One region of the Yaniella soli genome, then DNA from elsewhere that is predicted to be linked to it. Evidence: riboswitches for the same ligand, from Rfam matches in the RefSeq annotation. Region 1 holds a riboswitch; each other region holds the start of a gene.

Region 1 (5,355 bases):
AAGTCTTCGGCGCGATCCAGCAGAGCATTCAGCACCACTCCACCGACGCCCTGGCCCTGATAGGAATCTGCGGTAGCCAGAGTGCGAACTTCAGCTAAGTCCTCCCACATCACGTGTACCGCACCAAAGCCGACAATCTCACCGTCAGGATTTTCGGCAATCAAAAATTCTTGGATGGCCTCAAAATAGGCAACCTTGTCCTTATCCAGCAGCACACGATCGGTGGCTAACGGTTGGACCAGGGATCGAATGACAGCGACATCTTGGGTTCGGGCTGGGCGGACGGCAAATTCCATTCTCCCCACTGTAGTCTGTCTAGCCATTCGACAGCGAGTGCCCAGCGACCAATGTGCCAGCTGCGGACACGGCACGAAGAGTCTGGCCAACGGCTGCAAACCTCCGCACAATAGAAGCTATGAAGATTTTGACTGTTTGTCTCGGAAATATTTGTCGCTCCCCTGCCGCCGAATCGGTACTCATCAAAGAGTTTTCCAAAGCCGGCATCAATGCTGACGTTACGTCAGCCGGCACCTCGGATTATCACATTGGCAGCCAGGCCCATAAGCTGACCCGAAAAGTCGGGACCGAACGCGGTTATGGGTTCAGTTCGGTAGCCGAGCAGCTCACACCAACGCACCTGGATGAAGCAGACGTCATCTTGGCGATGGACGATTCGAATCTGGCAAATATTCTGGCGCTTACTGACACTGACGAACAACGCGCCAAGATCGTTCGTTTCGGGGCATTCGCCTCGGCGGTAGACCAGGACGGTATTGCCAACGTGCCAGACCCGTATGGCCACCCCGAGGACGCTTTTGTTTCGATGTACGACCAGATTGAGGATGCAGCGCGCGGACTCGTGAGGGCCGTTGAAGACCAGAGTCTCGAAACCGTCCTGCAACGCTACGGTGCCCAGTGAGTCTGACCGGTTCGACGTCGACGGTTACGCTGACTGATGGGACCAAAGCGTTCCGCAAATCGTTACCCGGTGCTCCAGAAGGCTTCTTCCAGTTCGAAGCAGCCGGCTTACAAGCCCTAGGGGCGCTTGGGGCAAGGGTGCCCCAGGTATATGAGGTGACCGAGGAACAGCTCATCATCAGCCACGTTGAAGCCAAAGACGGTTCTGCTGCTATTGAGCACCCCGAATATGTGTTTGGCCAAGAGTTAGCGCAACTGCATCTGACCGCACAGCAGACTGCTGACCCAGCACAAACATTTGGCAGTCTCGAAGGGCTCGACCACTGGTTTCTGGGCGGCGCTGCCGTTGACCTACAACCCACCGAAACTTTGCATGAAACTCTGGTGACCAACAGGATCATCCCGTTAACCGAACAGGCAATTGAGTCGAGCCAACTCGATGCCTCTGCACTCCAGATGGCACAAGCCATCATCCCTGAGCACCTGGGACCACAAGAGCCACCAACTGTGGTGCATGGAGATCTGTGGGCTGGCAACCGCATGGTCGATCAATCGGGTGCCAGCTGGTTGATTGATCCCTCATGTCATTGGGGCCATCGCGAACAAGACATTGCCATGATGCAGCTATTTGGCGGATTCGGGCCGGCCGTTATGGACGGCTATAACGCAGTGTTTCCGCTGACTGCAGGTTGGCAAGAACGTATCCCGACTTTCCAACTCGTCCCACTGCTGGTTCATGTACTGTTATTCGGCTCGGGATACTCTGACCCCACGATGCGCTCGCTACGTGCCACCGTCAATCACCATCCTTAGGAGGATCATGACCATCTGGTGCTGTGGCCGCAAACTAGATTTTGGGTGCAGCCTCCTCGTGTAATCGAATCACTGGTGCAAAGTCCGTAAAGGATTCAGGGACGACAGTACCCATGATCATAAACCCGTCGGTTGCACCCTGTTCGACCAAATCCAGCATTTGTTGAGCGACAGAATCAGCGGTACCGACGAGAAGAGGTTTGAATTGCGCGATTGCACCCAACATCGCAAGCTGTCCAAGCGTCGTTATTCCGCCCGCTACGAGTTCGGCAACAGTATTTTCGAATCCTTCGGCACCGGTCGCGCCATGCTGTGTTCGCAAAAATTCTGCGGCTGAATCCTTCAAGGACCAGTCAGCAGGATCAGCCCGGAACAAAGTGGCCAGATCCTGCAAGGCAGTGACTGGGTCAATCAGGCCTTTGAGCTGCCGCAGTTTTTCCTCCGCAGCGACTCCGGATTCGGCGACGACGGGTTGAACACCCATCAGCGTGGTGATCCTATCTGGGTTTCTTCCTGCTTGTGATGCTCTGTAGCGAAGATCCGCACGAATCTGTTGACCTTGAGCACCGTCGGCCGCCACCATAAATGTTGCGTCAGCCTAGCGAGCAGCAAAATCCAGACCTGTTGGGGAAGCACCGGCTTGCAATAGCATCGGACGATGGCCCTCGACGTCTCCCGGCACGGTCAAAGGGCCAATGCCGTGGTTGGTCGGCTGGATACGTGTGGGGTCAGCGAAACGGCCGGTTTCGGTATCTACCCACAGTGCATCGTCTGGGAATGTTTGCCAGACGTCCAGCACCTCTTGGGTGACCTTGTCCGCTTTGTGATACCTATCTGCTCTGGGTTCAAGCCCGGGCAGGCCCATGTTTTGCGCCTCATAATCGTAGGCAGAAGTCACGATATTCCAGGCGGCGGGACCCCCGGACAGTTGATGCAAGGTCGCTACCCTGCGAGCAATATCGTAAGCCGGCACAAAGGATGTAGAAAGCGTACATCCTAGACGCAGCCGTTCTGTCACGGAGGCAACAGCCGACATCACGGTCACAGGATCCAGGTAAATTCCCCCTTTGGCACCTGCTGCAATAACAGCATCTGTGGTGCCATCGTGACCACGTGCCATTGCCATCGCATCTGGAACAAACAACATGTCATAGCCGTCTGCTTCCAGTTAGCGTCCTATATCCGCCCAGAATTTGGCACGTAACCAGTCGGAACGATTCTTGGGATGTCGCCATGCACCAGCGAGTTGAAACAAGGGCGGAAAAATCATTGCCGCACAAGGTATGGAAGATTCGAAAGGTTTCGCAACACATTGCGTGGCGTGAACTGGTGAAGTCATCTGGCCCTTCCTCCGCCGGCATGATCCGGATCAGGTGTTCGGGTCTGCGCGTTGCGCACTCTCAGCCGTGTCAGCTCCCCGGGGTACGGCCTCTACTGTAGACCACAACGAGGCGTCAGCATGAACTATTGCTGTCGCATAAAAAAGTGCTGGAACCCTCTCGTTGAGGGGTCCAGCACTTTTTGTCCGAGGCTAAAGGTTAGCTGTCGCTACCTGCCTCGATTGCTTCGCGTTCTGGTGCGGCTTCGATCGATTCTGGTTGGTTGACCAGTTCGAAGTCGAGTTCCGCATTCTTGCCTTCGCCCTTCACGGACACGAGGATGTGGGTGTAAGGCGGGATTTCACCGAAGAGCAGCTTCTCGGACAGTTTATCTTCCAGCATGTCTTGCACCGTACGACGCAGCGGACGGGCACCCATGGATGGGTCGTAACCACGCTCTGCCAACAGTTCCTTGGAGGCCTGATCCAGTTCGATGCTCAGGTTCTGTTCTTTCAAACGCTCCTCGAGGCTGCCAATGAAGAGGTCGACAATCTCGATGATTTCGGAGATGGACAGCTGTGGGAAGACAATCGTGTCGTCCACACGGTTGAGAAACTCTGGGCGGAAGTGCTGACGCAGCTCCTGCTGAACGGTTGCCTTCATACGTTCGTATCCGGTCTCGGTGTCAGAAATTGACTGGAAACCGGTCTGAACACCCTTAGCAATATCGAAGGTACCAAGGTTGGTCGTCATAATGATGACCGTGTTCTTGAAGTCCACAACGCGACCCTGTGAGTCGGTCAGACGACCTTCTTCCAGAATTTGCAGCAACGAGTTGAAAAGGTCCTGGTGGGCTTTTTCAACTTCGTCAAACAGGACAACGGAGAACGGACGGCGACGAACCTGTTCGGTCAGCTGGCCACCTTCCTCGTAGCCGACGTAGCCCGGAGGGGCACCGAAGAGGCGTGAGACGGTGTGTTTCTCTTGGAATTCTGACATGTCCAGGGTGATCAGGGCTTCTTCATCCCCGAACAGGAACTCGGACAGCGTCTTGGCCAGCTCGGTTTTACCAACACCGGTCGGACCGGCAAAGATGAACGAGCCGGTTGGACGGTGTGGATCCTTCAGCCCGGCACGGGTACGACGAATCGCACGTGACAGCGACTTGACTGCTTCGTCTTGGCCAATGACCCGACGATGCAGTTCGTCTTCCATATTGCGCAAACGCTCGGCTTCGCTTTCGGAGAGACGGAAGACTGGAATACCGGTGGACTTCGATAGCACTTCGGCAATCATGTCTTCGCCGACTTCGGCGATACCGTGAGCGGCTTCGTCACGCCATTCGCGTTCTTTGGTGTTGCGCTCATCTTGGAGTGACTGTTCTTTGTCACGTAGTGAGGCCGCACCTTCGAAGTCTTGGCCGTCAATGGCGGCTTCCTTCTCTTTGCGTACTTCCTCGATGCGCGCATCGTATTCCTTGATCTCTGGAGGGGTCGACATCCGCTGAATACGCAGACGTGCACCGGCCTCATCGATCAAGTCGACTGCCTTATCCGGCAGGAAGCGATCTGAGATGTAGCGATCTGCCATGGTGGCAGCTGCCTGGAGTGCTTCATCCGTGATGGACACACGGTGGTGCGTTTCGTACCGGTCGCGCAGACCACGCAGAATGGCAACGGAGTCTTCAACTGATGGTTCGTCAACCTGGATGGGCTGAAAACGACGTTCCAGGGCCGCATCTTTTTCAATGTGTTTGCGGTATTCATCCAGTGTCGTGGCACCGATGGTCTGCAGTTCGCCGCGTGCCAACATCGGCTTGAGAATCGAAGCGGCATCGATGGCGCCTTCTGCGGCACCGGCACCTACGAGTGTATGAATCTCGTCGATGAACAGGATGATGTCGCCACGAGTGCGAATTTCTTTGAGAACCTTCTTCAGGCGCTCTTCGAAATCACCGCGGTAACGAGAACCGGCAACCAGCGAACCCAGATCGAGGGTGTATAGCTGCTTGTCTTTCAAAGTCTCTGGTACATCGTCACGCACAATGGCCTGTGCCAGACCTTCGACAACGGCCGTCTTACCAACACCGGGTTCACCGATGAGCACCGGGTTGTTCTTGGTACGACGCGAGAGCACCTGCATGACGCGTTCCATCTCGTCGCTGCGCCCAATGACTGGGTCAAGCCGAGATTCGCGGGATGCTGCAGTGAGGTTCGTACCGAACTGGTCGAGCACAACTGAACCGGCCTGCTGGCCTTGGCTGCCACCTGAAGCAGAAACTCCTGCGGTTTCTTTACCTTCACCT
Region 2 (5,355 bases), on a different contig from region 1:
GATGACCTGAGCGGTCAGGTTCAGCGCCGTCGAATACAGTGCGCCCAAAATAGGTAGTAATAAGACGGTGGTGGTCATCCCGACGACACCAACGAGCCCACCGATCCACAACCACCAGGGTTGCGTGACGAACAGCGTGGCGTCGAAGCTGACGGTGCCGACCGTGGCCCAGGTGAGGACCGCCAAGCAGATGGTACCGACCAAAAACGAGATGACGGCCATGACCCAGGGGGTGGAGACCGAAGCGCGCAACCGGTTGTTGACCGCAGATTGATTCGGTAACAACACCCCGATAGCGACGCCTAGCAATGCGTAGAGCAACAAGAATCCTCGTGGACGTGCATGAATTGGGACACAACGCAGCTAGTCTAATCGAGGTTTTGTCCGTGACGCCTGCTGGCGCGGGCGGAAAACTCCTACGACTTTCGACGCCAGAACTAGTAGGATGACAAGATAGTAGATCGCTGGGCGTTCCGGGACTTCTCAGGTTGGTTCGGTACACTATCCCGGGAACTCAACGCACTGTTCCGCTCACTCAACCGGTTTTCAAGGGAGGAATGCCTGATGACTCAAGGGTCACGGTGGATTACCCCGGCCGAAACGGAACCAATCCAACGTGTCTGGATGCATTTTCCTCGCGCCGGTACCGTGAATTTTTCTGCCATGTGGCAACTATCTTCTGCACGTCGTGCGTGGACGCGGCTGGCCGAGACCATCAACCAGTATGTGCCCGTCACGCTGTTAGTTGATCCGGATGATCAGCACACGGTGTCCTCACACACCTCCTCGAGCCTCGACACCATGGTGATCCCTTTTCATAATGCGGCACTGCGCCGTACCGGTCCGACGATGGTCGTGTCGCGTCGTCCACAGTCCAACGGAGGCCGTCGACCACGTCGTGTTTTAGGGATGGTCGACTTTACCTTTAACGGTTTTGGCCGGCTGCCAGGCGTCGAATACGGGTTGGACGATACCCTGCCCGGCACCCTGATGGATTTGCGCCCGACGACCTCTGGGTGGAGCGAGCGCCTCCTATCGATGATGGTTTCCGAGGGCGGTTCCTGGATTACCGACGGCAACGGTACGGCAATAGCTTCCGAACGCCTGTTGACCGATCAGCGGCGCAACCCCGGCTGGTCGACGCGTGCCGTCGAACGCGAGCTCCGCCGCGATGTGGGGCTGGACCACATCATCTGGTTACCCTCTGGCCTGACCCGCGGTGCAGCACCGGCCGGCTGGGGTGGCTACATCGACCAGCTCGTCGCCTTCCACTCGCCCGGCCGCGTCCTGCTGCACACCCAGCCCGACGAGACCCATCCGGATCACGCCGCCACCAGCCAGGCACGCGAGATCCTGTCTGAAGCCACCGATGCCAACGGCAACCAGCTAGAAATTATTGACATGCCGGCCCCGCAAACGCATTCGGATATGCGCGGTCCGGTCAACTGGTCCTACATCGACTACCTGGTGCTCAATGACGTCATTATCGTGCCGCGCTTCGTGGACCCACACGACGACCAGGCCCGCCAACTGTTGAGCCGACTCTATCCGGAACATCGGGTCGTCTCCTTTATGGCCCAAGATCTCTTTGACCACGGCGCTTCCATGCGTGCCGTCACCCTGCCCCAACCCCAAGTCAGTTCCAGAAAATAATGATGTCTTGACCACAGAAAAAATGACCGGTATCCAACGAGCCATCTTGGTGGTGGTGCTGGTACCCGTGTTCATGTCCCTGTTGTCGATCTCCTCGATCAACGTGGTACTGCCCTCCGTCCAAGCCTCACTCGACGCGCCCACCAGCCAAATTCAGTGGGTGCTCTCGGGCTATACGCTCGCCTTCGGCGTGCTGCTGGTCGCCGGTGGTCGCGCCGGCGACACCCTTGGCCGAGGCAAACTCTTTGTCGCCGGACTCGGGCTGTTCGGGCTCGGATCACTGATCGCCGGACTCGCACTCAACGGCCCCATGCTGATCGTCGCACGCTTCATCACCGGCTTCGGCTCCGGGCTGCTGAACCCACAAACCGTGGGCTTCATCCAACAGTTCTTTGACGGGCCCCGCCGTGCACGGGCCTTCGCCTCATTCGGGTCCGTTGTCGGCGTTTCGGTAGCCATCGGTCCCGTCCTGGGCGGTGGACTCATCGCACTACTGGGCCCCGATTGGGGTTGGCGTTGGACGTTCTTGGTCAACGTACCCATCGCGGTGGCCGCCATCTACTTCGCCTATCGCAACTTTCCGACCTCGGCGTGGCAGCGCTACGTCCCCGAAGGCGTGACCGACGAGGCACGCACCAAACCCGATCTGGACCCTATCGGCACCATCACCTTTACCCTCGGTGCACTATTGGTCATGTGGACCTTCTTAGAACTCGATAAAGGCGGCATCTACTTCGCAATGCTGCCCGTGGGCCTGCTGATTTTGACCTGGTGGGTGTGGTGGGAACGCCGGTATAAACGACGCGGCGGGTCGCCCATGGTCGACATGAACCTGTTCACAAACCGGGCCTACCGCAACGGCACCCTACTCATTGGACTCTTCTTCACCGGTTCCACCTCCGTCTGGGTCACCGTGGCAATCTTTTTACAAACAGGCCACGGCATTTCGGCACTCGTCGCAGCACTCGTGGGCCTACCCTCGGCATTTGCCACCTCGATAACCTCCCAAATCGCCGGACGCTACGTACTGAAAACCGGTCGCGCAATGGTCGCCTGGGGCATGAGCGTGACCCTGACCGCTTTGGGATCATCCATCCTCGTCGTCATCGGGGTCCAACTCTGGGACTGGCCCATCTGGTGGCTCATCCTCACGCTGTCACTGATGGGTGCCGCACAGGGCTTCATTATCTCGCCCAACCAAACACTGTCGCTGATCGAAGTGCCCGCACACGTCTCCGGGGTGGCCGGAGGCGTCATGCAAACCGGCCAACGAGTCGGCACCTCCATCGGCACCGCGCTCATCACCTCGATGCTATTCGGGCTGGCCGCCGCCTACTCCTGGAACTGGGCATTCGTCGGCGCCTTCGGCCTCATCATGCTCATGGTCGCCCTGGCCATGGTCGTCGCCATCGTCGATATTGTCGGCACCCGACGCGCCCAAGCCGCCGTCCCACAGGGCCACGAAGCAAAATAACGTCACACTGTGGGCCAACAATGCGCAGGGTATGGCAATGCGGTAGGTTGGAGACATCGACAGGGGAGCAGTCCAACGAAGCTGCTGAGAGTGCTCGCGCAGACCCTCGAACCTGATTCCAGTTCATACTGGCGGAGGAAGTCGTAACTCTCCACGCATAGCGTGCCCTCCTACACGACAGGAGGACCTCATGAAAAAATTCGTCCCGGCGCTCGCCGCCACCACGCTGATACTGACCGGTTGCTCGGTGACCGACCAAGCGCCCGATGCCACCGACGACGCATCCCAAACCGTCACGGTCATGACCCACGACTCGTTCAATGTGCCCGAAGAACTCGTGACGGCATTCGAAGAAGACACCGGCTACACCATCACCACCACGTCGCCAGGCGATGCCGGAGCCGTGTTGAATCAGCTGATCTTGCAGCAGGACAATCCCACCGTCGACGCGGTCTATGGCATCGACAACTACTCGGCACCCACACTGCTCGAAGAAAACATGCTCACCACCCACGACGTCGAACTGGGCGGCGCTGCAGACTACACGGTCGGAACTGATACAGACGGCCACCTAGCGCCGATCGACCGCGGTCAAGTGTGCGTCAACATGGACAATGCGTGGTTCGAAGACGCCGACCTCGCGCCCCCAGAAACGCTGGCTGACCTCACCGATCCCGCATATGAGGGGCTCTTCGTCACCACCGACCCAACCGTGTCGTCACCCGGGCTCGCCTTCTTGGTGGCCACGGCGACCGCCCAAGATGACTGGCAAGGCTACTGGCAAGACCTCCTGGACAACGGCGCCAAGGTTGCCTCCAGTTGGTCCGACGCCTACTACAGTGACTTCACCTCCACCAGTGACGGTGAGTATCCGCTGGTACTGTCCTACTCGTCGTCACCGTCAGCCGAAGAAGGTCGCACCTCGACCATCACCGCCACGTGCACCGATCAGGTCGAATACGCCGGGGTATTGGAGGAAGCCGCCAACCCTGAAGGCGCCAAAGCGTTCATCGAATTCCTACTGAGCACCGAATTCCAAGCATCGCTGCCCGAGGAAATGTTCATGTACCCGGTCGATGACGACGTCGAACTGCCCGGCGAATGGGAACAGTATGCGCAGCTGGCCGATGACCCCATCAGCGCTGACCTGACCGTGGTCTCCGAGAACCGGGATGCCTGGCTGAACGAGTGGACCGAGCTCTACGAGAACGCCAACTAAACGTGCTCACCCGGTTCGGGTGGGGCGCCGCGCTCGCGGTCGTCCTCACCTTCCTCACCATCTTCTTCGCCTGGCCCGTCGGCGCGATGCTGGTACGCGGCATCACCGACGACGCCGGCAACCTGAACCTCAACACATTTGGCGACGTATTGACCACCGGTCGCACCTGGGCCATCGTCGGCCACACCCTGACGATGGCTTCGCTGGGCACCTTAGGCTCGGTCCTGTTCGGTATCCCCGCCGCCTATATTTTGTACCGCACCGATTTCGTCGGCCGCAACGTGCTGCGTTCCGTCACACTCATCCCATTCGTGCTGCCCACCGTCGTCGTCGGAGTGGCCTTCCGTGCGCTGTTGGGCACCAACGGACCGCTCGGGTTCCTCGGACTCGACCAAACCACCTGGGCCGTGGTCGCGGCCATGGTGTTCTTCAACATCAGCCTCATCGCCCGGCAAGTGGGTGGCCTGTGGCAGATGCTGGATCCGCGCACCGTCGAAGCCGCCCGCAGTCTCGGTGCGTCACGGGCACGGGCGTTTTGTACCATTACCCTGCCTGCACTCACACCCGCCATTGGGGCCTCCGCCGGGCTTGTGTTCCTGTACTGTTCGACTGCGTACTCGCTCGTGCGAACACTGGGCTCCCCCGGCGTGGGCACGTTGGAAACCGAAGTATTCCGGCAAACCCAAGCGTTCCTCGATCTGCGCACCGCCGCCGTGTTTTCGGCGCTGCAGGTGGTGTTTGTGCTCGCGTCGGTTTGGCTGACTCAACGACTGTCCCATCGCACTACGACCGCGCTGCGCCTGCAGCAACCACGTCGACAAAAGCTTTCCCGTGCCGACTGGCTGCCGTTGACCATCACCCTATTCGCCGTGATCGTCATCATCCTGTGGCCCATGGTCACACTGCTCGAACGGTCACTGGCCACCGATGACGGCTATGGGCTAGACAACTACCGCTTGCTGCTCACCTCGCCCGGCACGGGATTCGCCGGCGGCACCACCGCAGCCCA
Region 3 (5,355 bases), on a different contig from region 1:
CAGGATCAGTGCACCCTCGGTACCGGTGAGCTCGGTGAGGACTTGCATCACCGAGGCAACGCCTGCCCCATCCAGCATGGAGGTTGGCTCATCGGCGAGCACGATCCGTGGCCTTGCTGCGAGCGCGGCAACCGTGGCGATTCGTTGCACCCATCCGCCCGAAAGTGTGTCGGTGCGCTGCCGCAGGAGGTGGTCTGCATCGACCGAGGCCAGCAGGTCGGTGACGCGTTGGCCGATCTCATCGGGGTCGACCCCATGGTTTTCAAGTGTCAGGGCGATTTCGTCTTCGACCAGTGGCAGGGTGATGCTGGCATGTGGATCTTGGGGCACGTTGCCGACTCTTCGACTCAGCCCGGCGACCGTGTTGGCGAGGACCGGTTCCCCTGCGACCAAGCATGCACCGGCGGTTTCTAACGGCACCGAGTGGGGTACGACCCCGCGGATGGCATCGAGCAGGGTGGATTTCCCCGCGCCAGATGCACCGAGCAGCAGGATTTGTTCGCCCGGCATGACCGTGAGGTTGATGTCGTCGAGGAGCACCCGGTCGGTGCGCGGGTCCACGGCTGTGAACCCGCGCAGCTCGACCAGCGGAGTAGTCATCGTCATCGTTGTCTTCCGATGGCATAGTTGTCGACCACACCGGTGGTTTTGATGGCTCGTACGAGGAAGTAGGCGAGGATTCCGCCCAGGATGATGCCCGAACCGCAGTGGATGACCAGGCGCAGCAGCAGGATGTCTTGACCAAACCAGCCAAAGCGAATGGCCGAGAACCAGAAGATAAAGAATGCCCCCAGGAAGCCACTGATCGCGTAACGGCTGATGCCGAAGCGTTTATACCTGCCGATGGCAAAGGGCAGTTCTGAACCGAGTCCCTGTAGTAGCCCGGAGAGTAGCAGTGTCGGACCAACGGGGGAGCCGAGGAAGACGAACTCGATGGTCGCAGCCAGTATCTCCGCAAGAATGCCCGAGCCTGCCTTGCGTGTGATGGCCACAGCCAGTGGGGCGACCAGTAACCAGCCGCCCTGCAGGAAGTGTTGGGCAATATCGCCGGCCGGGCCCATGACAATCGCCAGCCCGTTCCATGCTTGGACCAGCGCCCAGTAGACGAACCCGAAGACCACACCGAGCACGACCACCAGGACGAGATCTTTGAGTTGCCAGCGCCAGGGGCTGTCATAGGGGTTGCGATATTTCGTTTGGAATGGTTGTGCTGTGCCGGTCACGCTGCACCACCGGCGTTCTGTGATGTGGGTGAGTCCAGTGAGACCGATACGTGAGAGACGACGTGCGGGACTTCTTCGCCGACTTTTGCCCAGGCATTCACGATCACCCTCAGCACATCGGCCAGATCTCCGCGCAGGATGGTGGCATAGTGTTCGCTGGTGACGGTGATGCCTGAGGCTTTGGCTTCATCGATGGCTGCATAGATTGGGCCCATGTGTGGGCTGCCGTCGTCGGCCAGCGGGTACAGCGACCATGCCGCTACTGCTTCAATACCCGTTTTGTCGAGTTCGACGGGCTGCTCTGCTGAAATCTCGCCGGGGATGAGTTCACAGGAGGCTTCACCGGGGCAGCCACGAGAAAACAGCAGATGGCTGGTGAGATGTTTCCGCTCTGAGGCTCGGGATGCTGCGGCAATGAGCGTGGTGGCGTATTGCGCGAGCTGTTGTGCGGCGTCACCGGATTGCACACCGACATAGGTGGAGACTTCACCGGTGGCAATCTCGAGGCCATCCAGGTTGAGCTGGTTGTTGGTTTCTTCCAGCGCGTTGAGGATGATGTTTGCGAAGTCATCACTGTGCGGGTGGACGCTAATGCGCATCCCGATCCCGATTTGTGCTGGTGATAATGTTTGACCACTCACGGTGGTCTCCCTTCCGACCACCGGGCTCTCAATATATTGAAAGCTTCGGACCTCTCCCTACGCCAGTATGATCTGGATCAGGTTGAATCGGGTCTGCGGCATCTCCGCACTCTCAGCACCAGTTTCAGTGCACCCCGGGGTCTTTGTGTGGTCACCACACTAGTCTGTTTGGTGCAGCCCGCGTCAACGTTGCGGAATTGGACCGGACCATGATTGACGCGTCTCGTATTGCACAATAGATTGTGAGTATCAGTCCCTGCCGTTGACTCCCCTCTTGATCTGGGACAGCCGATGACAGGGACTTTAATTTCCGCTCAACGTCAGTGTTTAAAGAAGCGCAGCTATCTCGCCGGTAGCTTCGGCACGAGTAGATGCTTGCCGGGAGAATCGCTGGGCAAGCTCTTCACAATCCCGGTCACGTCTTTTTTGAAATCGGACTAGATCGACCAATCCAATGCGGAGCTCACGCCCTACTTGGTGAGACGATATTTCACCACGGTCAAGGAGTCTGTACAAATGCGCGCGACTCATGTTGAGTCTCGACGCAACTTGACTGAGCGTCAGTTCTTTTTCTATATCAGGCATGTGAATCATCTCCGTTCATTCTTACGAAAGTTCTTCATCCCGTATAAACAGTGTGGTCCCACTCGTCTTGATCGGGCGACGAGGTGGCATAGCGGAGTCGGTACGGCTCCTCAGCTGCGAACTCTTCAAAGATGATGTCTACCAGATCGTCTCCGGTGAGCCACGTTCGTTTGAGGCGCTGTGCCCGGAATGCTCCGAACCCCAGCTGCGGCAGTTCATCAGAATCAATGAGTTCTTGGAGCGTCATGCTGGTCCGCATGGTGCCGATACGCAGCACACTGACCGGCAACCCAGATGCATCACTGGCAAAGCGACCGATTGCTTCCATATACGCTTTCGTCGCACCGTACAGTCCGTCGGGGCGGGGTGGATCTGAAGGTTTCACGTGCACGTCGCCTGTGCCCGCGATCAGCTCTCGCTCTGGCCATCCGGCCGCATGATTACTGGATGCCAGGATGACTCGTCGAGTCCCGTGCGCTCGTGCCGAGGCCAGAATACGGTTGGTCGCATCGATCTCTATTGCGTAGAGGCCGTGTTTGCCGTCGGGAGCACCCGTGGCAAGGTGCAGCACGAAGTCTGCCTCTTCGACCAGTCGACCGACGAGCTCTGTATCGTCCAGGTCGGACTGATAGGTCTCGTGGAACGCTCGATCCGCAATCGGTCCCTTATCAATACCCACGAGTTGGTATGACTCAGCGAGCTGCTGCGTGACGAGACTGGCCACGGTCCCCGCTGCGCCGGTGATCAGAATGCGGTTCCCCGGTGGTCGAGGACTCCACTGGGGTTCGGATGGTGATGCTTCAAGTGGAAGGTCCATGATCCGATCCAATCGCTCAACGGGCCGAGATGCAACACTTCGCTCTGCTCATCGGAGAGTAATAAGTGGACTTCAAACCACAGAAGCGGTAGAGATATTCGCAGCACTCTTCTCACACTCAGCGCTTTTGACGAGGAAATTCATTTTGTCACAGGTACCTCCACCACCCCAGCAACCACCAGCCCCCGGGCCTGACTCGCCACCACCTGCAGTGGCCTCTTTCCTCAAAGAGATCCCGCCAAATGCCTGGGCGCGGACCTTCCTGATTGTTGCGGTGTTCTTCGGCGGTGCGTTGATCATGGCAGGCGTCATCGCGGGGCTGTTCACGGCCGGGGTCGGCGCGGCCGTCGGCAACGGTTTCCCAGCAGAGCTTGATGCGGTACTCGGTGGTGGCCCCACCTGGATTGTGATGACCTTCCAGCTGTTGGCCATGGGCTTCCTTTCACCGTTATCGCTCGGTGTCGACTTCGCTGAACTCGGCATGCATGGCGCCGGTGGGTCACTGTTCTTTGTCCCGTGGTTCGTGCCAGCCGGCGGCATTGCCGCGGTTGTTACCACCCAACGCTACCTCGGCGGCAACCTGCGCGCACGACACATCGGCACCCGGTTGTTACTAGCCGCTCTAGCAGGCGTCGCCTTCGCTACCGTCGTGACTGTTCTGGCGGCCGCGATCCGCTTGCGGTTCGACGAGGCAACGGCCATGTTCGGGGTCTCCGCGTGGGCACATGCGGCATCGTTTCCCGGTTTCATCGTCGCCGCGCTACTCGTAGGGTTCATCACATACTTGTTGTTCCTCCCACAGCGGGGCACCATCTTGCAGCGCGCCATGACCAGCATCGCTCAGGTATTCGAACACGTCATTGCTCTGAGCATCGTTGGTATCGTCCTCGGCATCATCTACGGTGCAACGCAGGGTACGAACGAGGGCCTTGTGATGGTCTTGGGCATTCTGCCAAGCCTTGGCTTCTTCTTGTTTTCAGCGCTGCACTTCATCCCGATGATCGGTTCCGGATCCGCAGGCATAGCCGGGGTGGGCGAAGCAGAGACATTTCACATCTTTGATGCACACCCCGGAATATGGATCCCCGGGCTCGTGATCATGGTGTTCGCACTCGGGATCAGTGCATTCCGTTGGAATGTCCGCACCAACTTTCAGGCGCATACCACCTGGGCTTGGGTTACACTGCCCGTCACATACCTGCTAGCCGGGATGCTGCTGACCTTTGGCAACGGCATCTACTTTTCGATGTTTGCTGAAGGGGAAGGCTTCCAGATCACCTTCAGCAGTGCGTCCTGGGGCTTCCTCATCTGGGCAATCATCGGTGCCGTCGTGCAGCTGTTAGCGGTCTTTGTGATGCCGCAACTCGCACGGCGCTTCCCAGCGGGACTCTCCCGAACACTTTCGTGGGGCGTGACCCCGTCGGCCGCCGCAGCCGCCCCAACGTATCAGCAGCCATACCCTTCATCAACGGACCACACCGAACAGTTCGAACCGGTCGACCAGACCACCCCGATGCATAGCGTGCCGCCACCTCCCGGTGCCGCTCCGGCATCCAGTGCCGCACCCGAGGGTGTCTGGCAGCAGGCCGCATCCGAGCCCCGTCAGCCTCGTGAACCCATGTCACGCACCACCAAAATCCTCCTGTGGACGGGATTGGGTGTACTCGTACTGGCCGCTATCGCCTGGATTGCCCACTCGGTGCTGGCCAGAACCGTTTTCGGACCGCAGCACACCGCTGAGTCCTACCTCGAAGCCGTGGTGGATGGTCGTGCAGAAGACGCTCTAGAGGAGATGGGGCCCAACGTCACCGACCAACAACGTGTCCTGTCCACCGATGATGTCTACCAGGCCGCCGAAAACCGTCCCGATCGTTTTGAGCTCGGAGATGTGACGCGCGATGGCACCAGCGCCACCGTTCAAGCCACCGTGTACCAAGATGGTAAGGCGTATCCAATCGAATTTGGTCTGAGTGTATCGGGCACCCAGGCGGGCGTCTTTCGTGACTGGGCGATGGACTCCGGCGATCTCGCCGGGCGTGCCGTGTACATGTCGGGGCCGTCGAACCTCACCGTCAATGACACAGAAATC

What was found. Region 1 has a riboswitch for thiamine pyrophosphate ahead of ACYVJT_RS01465 (LLM class flavin-dependent oxidoreductase). Riboswitches for the same ligand answer to the same signal wherever they lie in the genome.
Region 2: linked by a shared signal. The riboswitch ahead of ACYVJT_RS10615 (thiamine ABC transporter substrate-binding protein) and the one ahead of ACYVJT_RS01465 (LLM class flavin-dependent oxidoreductase) in region 1 are both predicted to bind thiamine pyrophosphate.
Region 3: linked by a shared signal. The riboswitch ahead of ACYVJT_RS12000 (YkoF family thiamine/hydroxymethylpyrimidine-binding protein) and the one ahead of ACYVJT_RS01465 (LLM class flavin-dependent oxidoreductase) in region 1 are both predicted to bind thiamine pyrophosphate.

What each region holds. Positions count from the first base shown of each region.
Region 1 is NZ_BAAGSP010000002.1:77,892-83,246, forward strand. Features, by position in the region: gene ACYVJT_RS01450 (amino-acid N-acetyltransferase) at 1-296, opposite strand, end outside; gene ACYVJT_RS01455 (low molecular weight protein-tyrosine-phosphatase) at 416-919, shown strand; gene ACYVJT_RS01460 (fructosamine kinase family protein) at 916-1,731, shown strand; partial or broken gene ACYVJT_RS01465 (LLM class flavin-dependent oxidoreductase) at 1,766-2,899, opposite strand; TPP riboswitch at 3,061-3,161, opposite strand; gene ACYVJT_RS01470 (ATP-dependent Clp protease ATP-binding subunit) at 3,270-5,355, opposite strand, start outside.
Region 2 is NZ_BAAGSP010000019.1:39,398-44,752, reverse strand. Features, by position in the region: gene ACYVJT_RS10630 (DMT family transporter) at 1-321, opposite strand, end outside; gene ACYVJT_RS10625 (agmatine deiminase family protein) at 565-1,653, shown strand; gene ACYVJT_RS10620 (MFS transporter) at 1,661-3,127, shown strand; TPP riboswitch at 3,179-3,284, shown strand; gene ACYVJT_RS10615 (thiamine ABC transporter substrate-binding protein) at 3,318-4,346, shown strand; gene ACYVJT_RS10610 (ABC transporter permease) at 4,316-5,355, shown strand, end outside.
Region 3 is NZ_BAAGSP010000025.1:2,982-8,336, reverse strand. Features, by position in the region: gene ACYVJT_RS12010 (ABC transporter ATP-binding protein) at 1-606, opposite strand, end outside; gene ACYVJT_RS12005 (ECF transporter S component) at 603-1,223, opposite strand; gene ACYVJT_RS12000 (YkoF family thiamine/hydroxymethylpyrimidine-binding protein) at 1,220-1,864, opposite strand; TPP riboswitch at 1,901-2,011, opposite strand; gene ACYVJT_RS11995 (helix-turn-helix domain-containing protein) at 2,192-2,449, opposite strand; gene ACYVJT_RS11990 (NAD-dependent epimerase/dehydratase family protein) at 2,484-3,266, opposite strand; gene ACYVJT_RS11985 (zinc ribbon domain-containing protein) at 3,412-5,355, shown strand, end outside.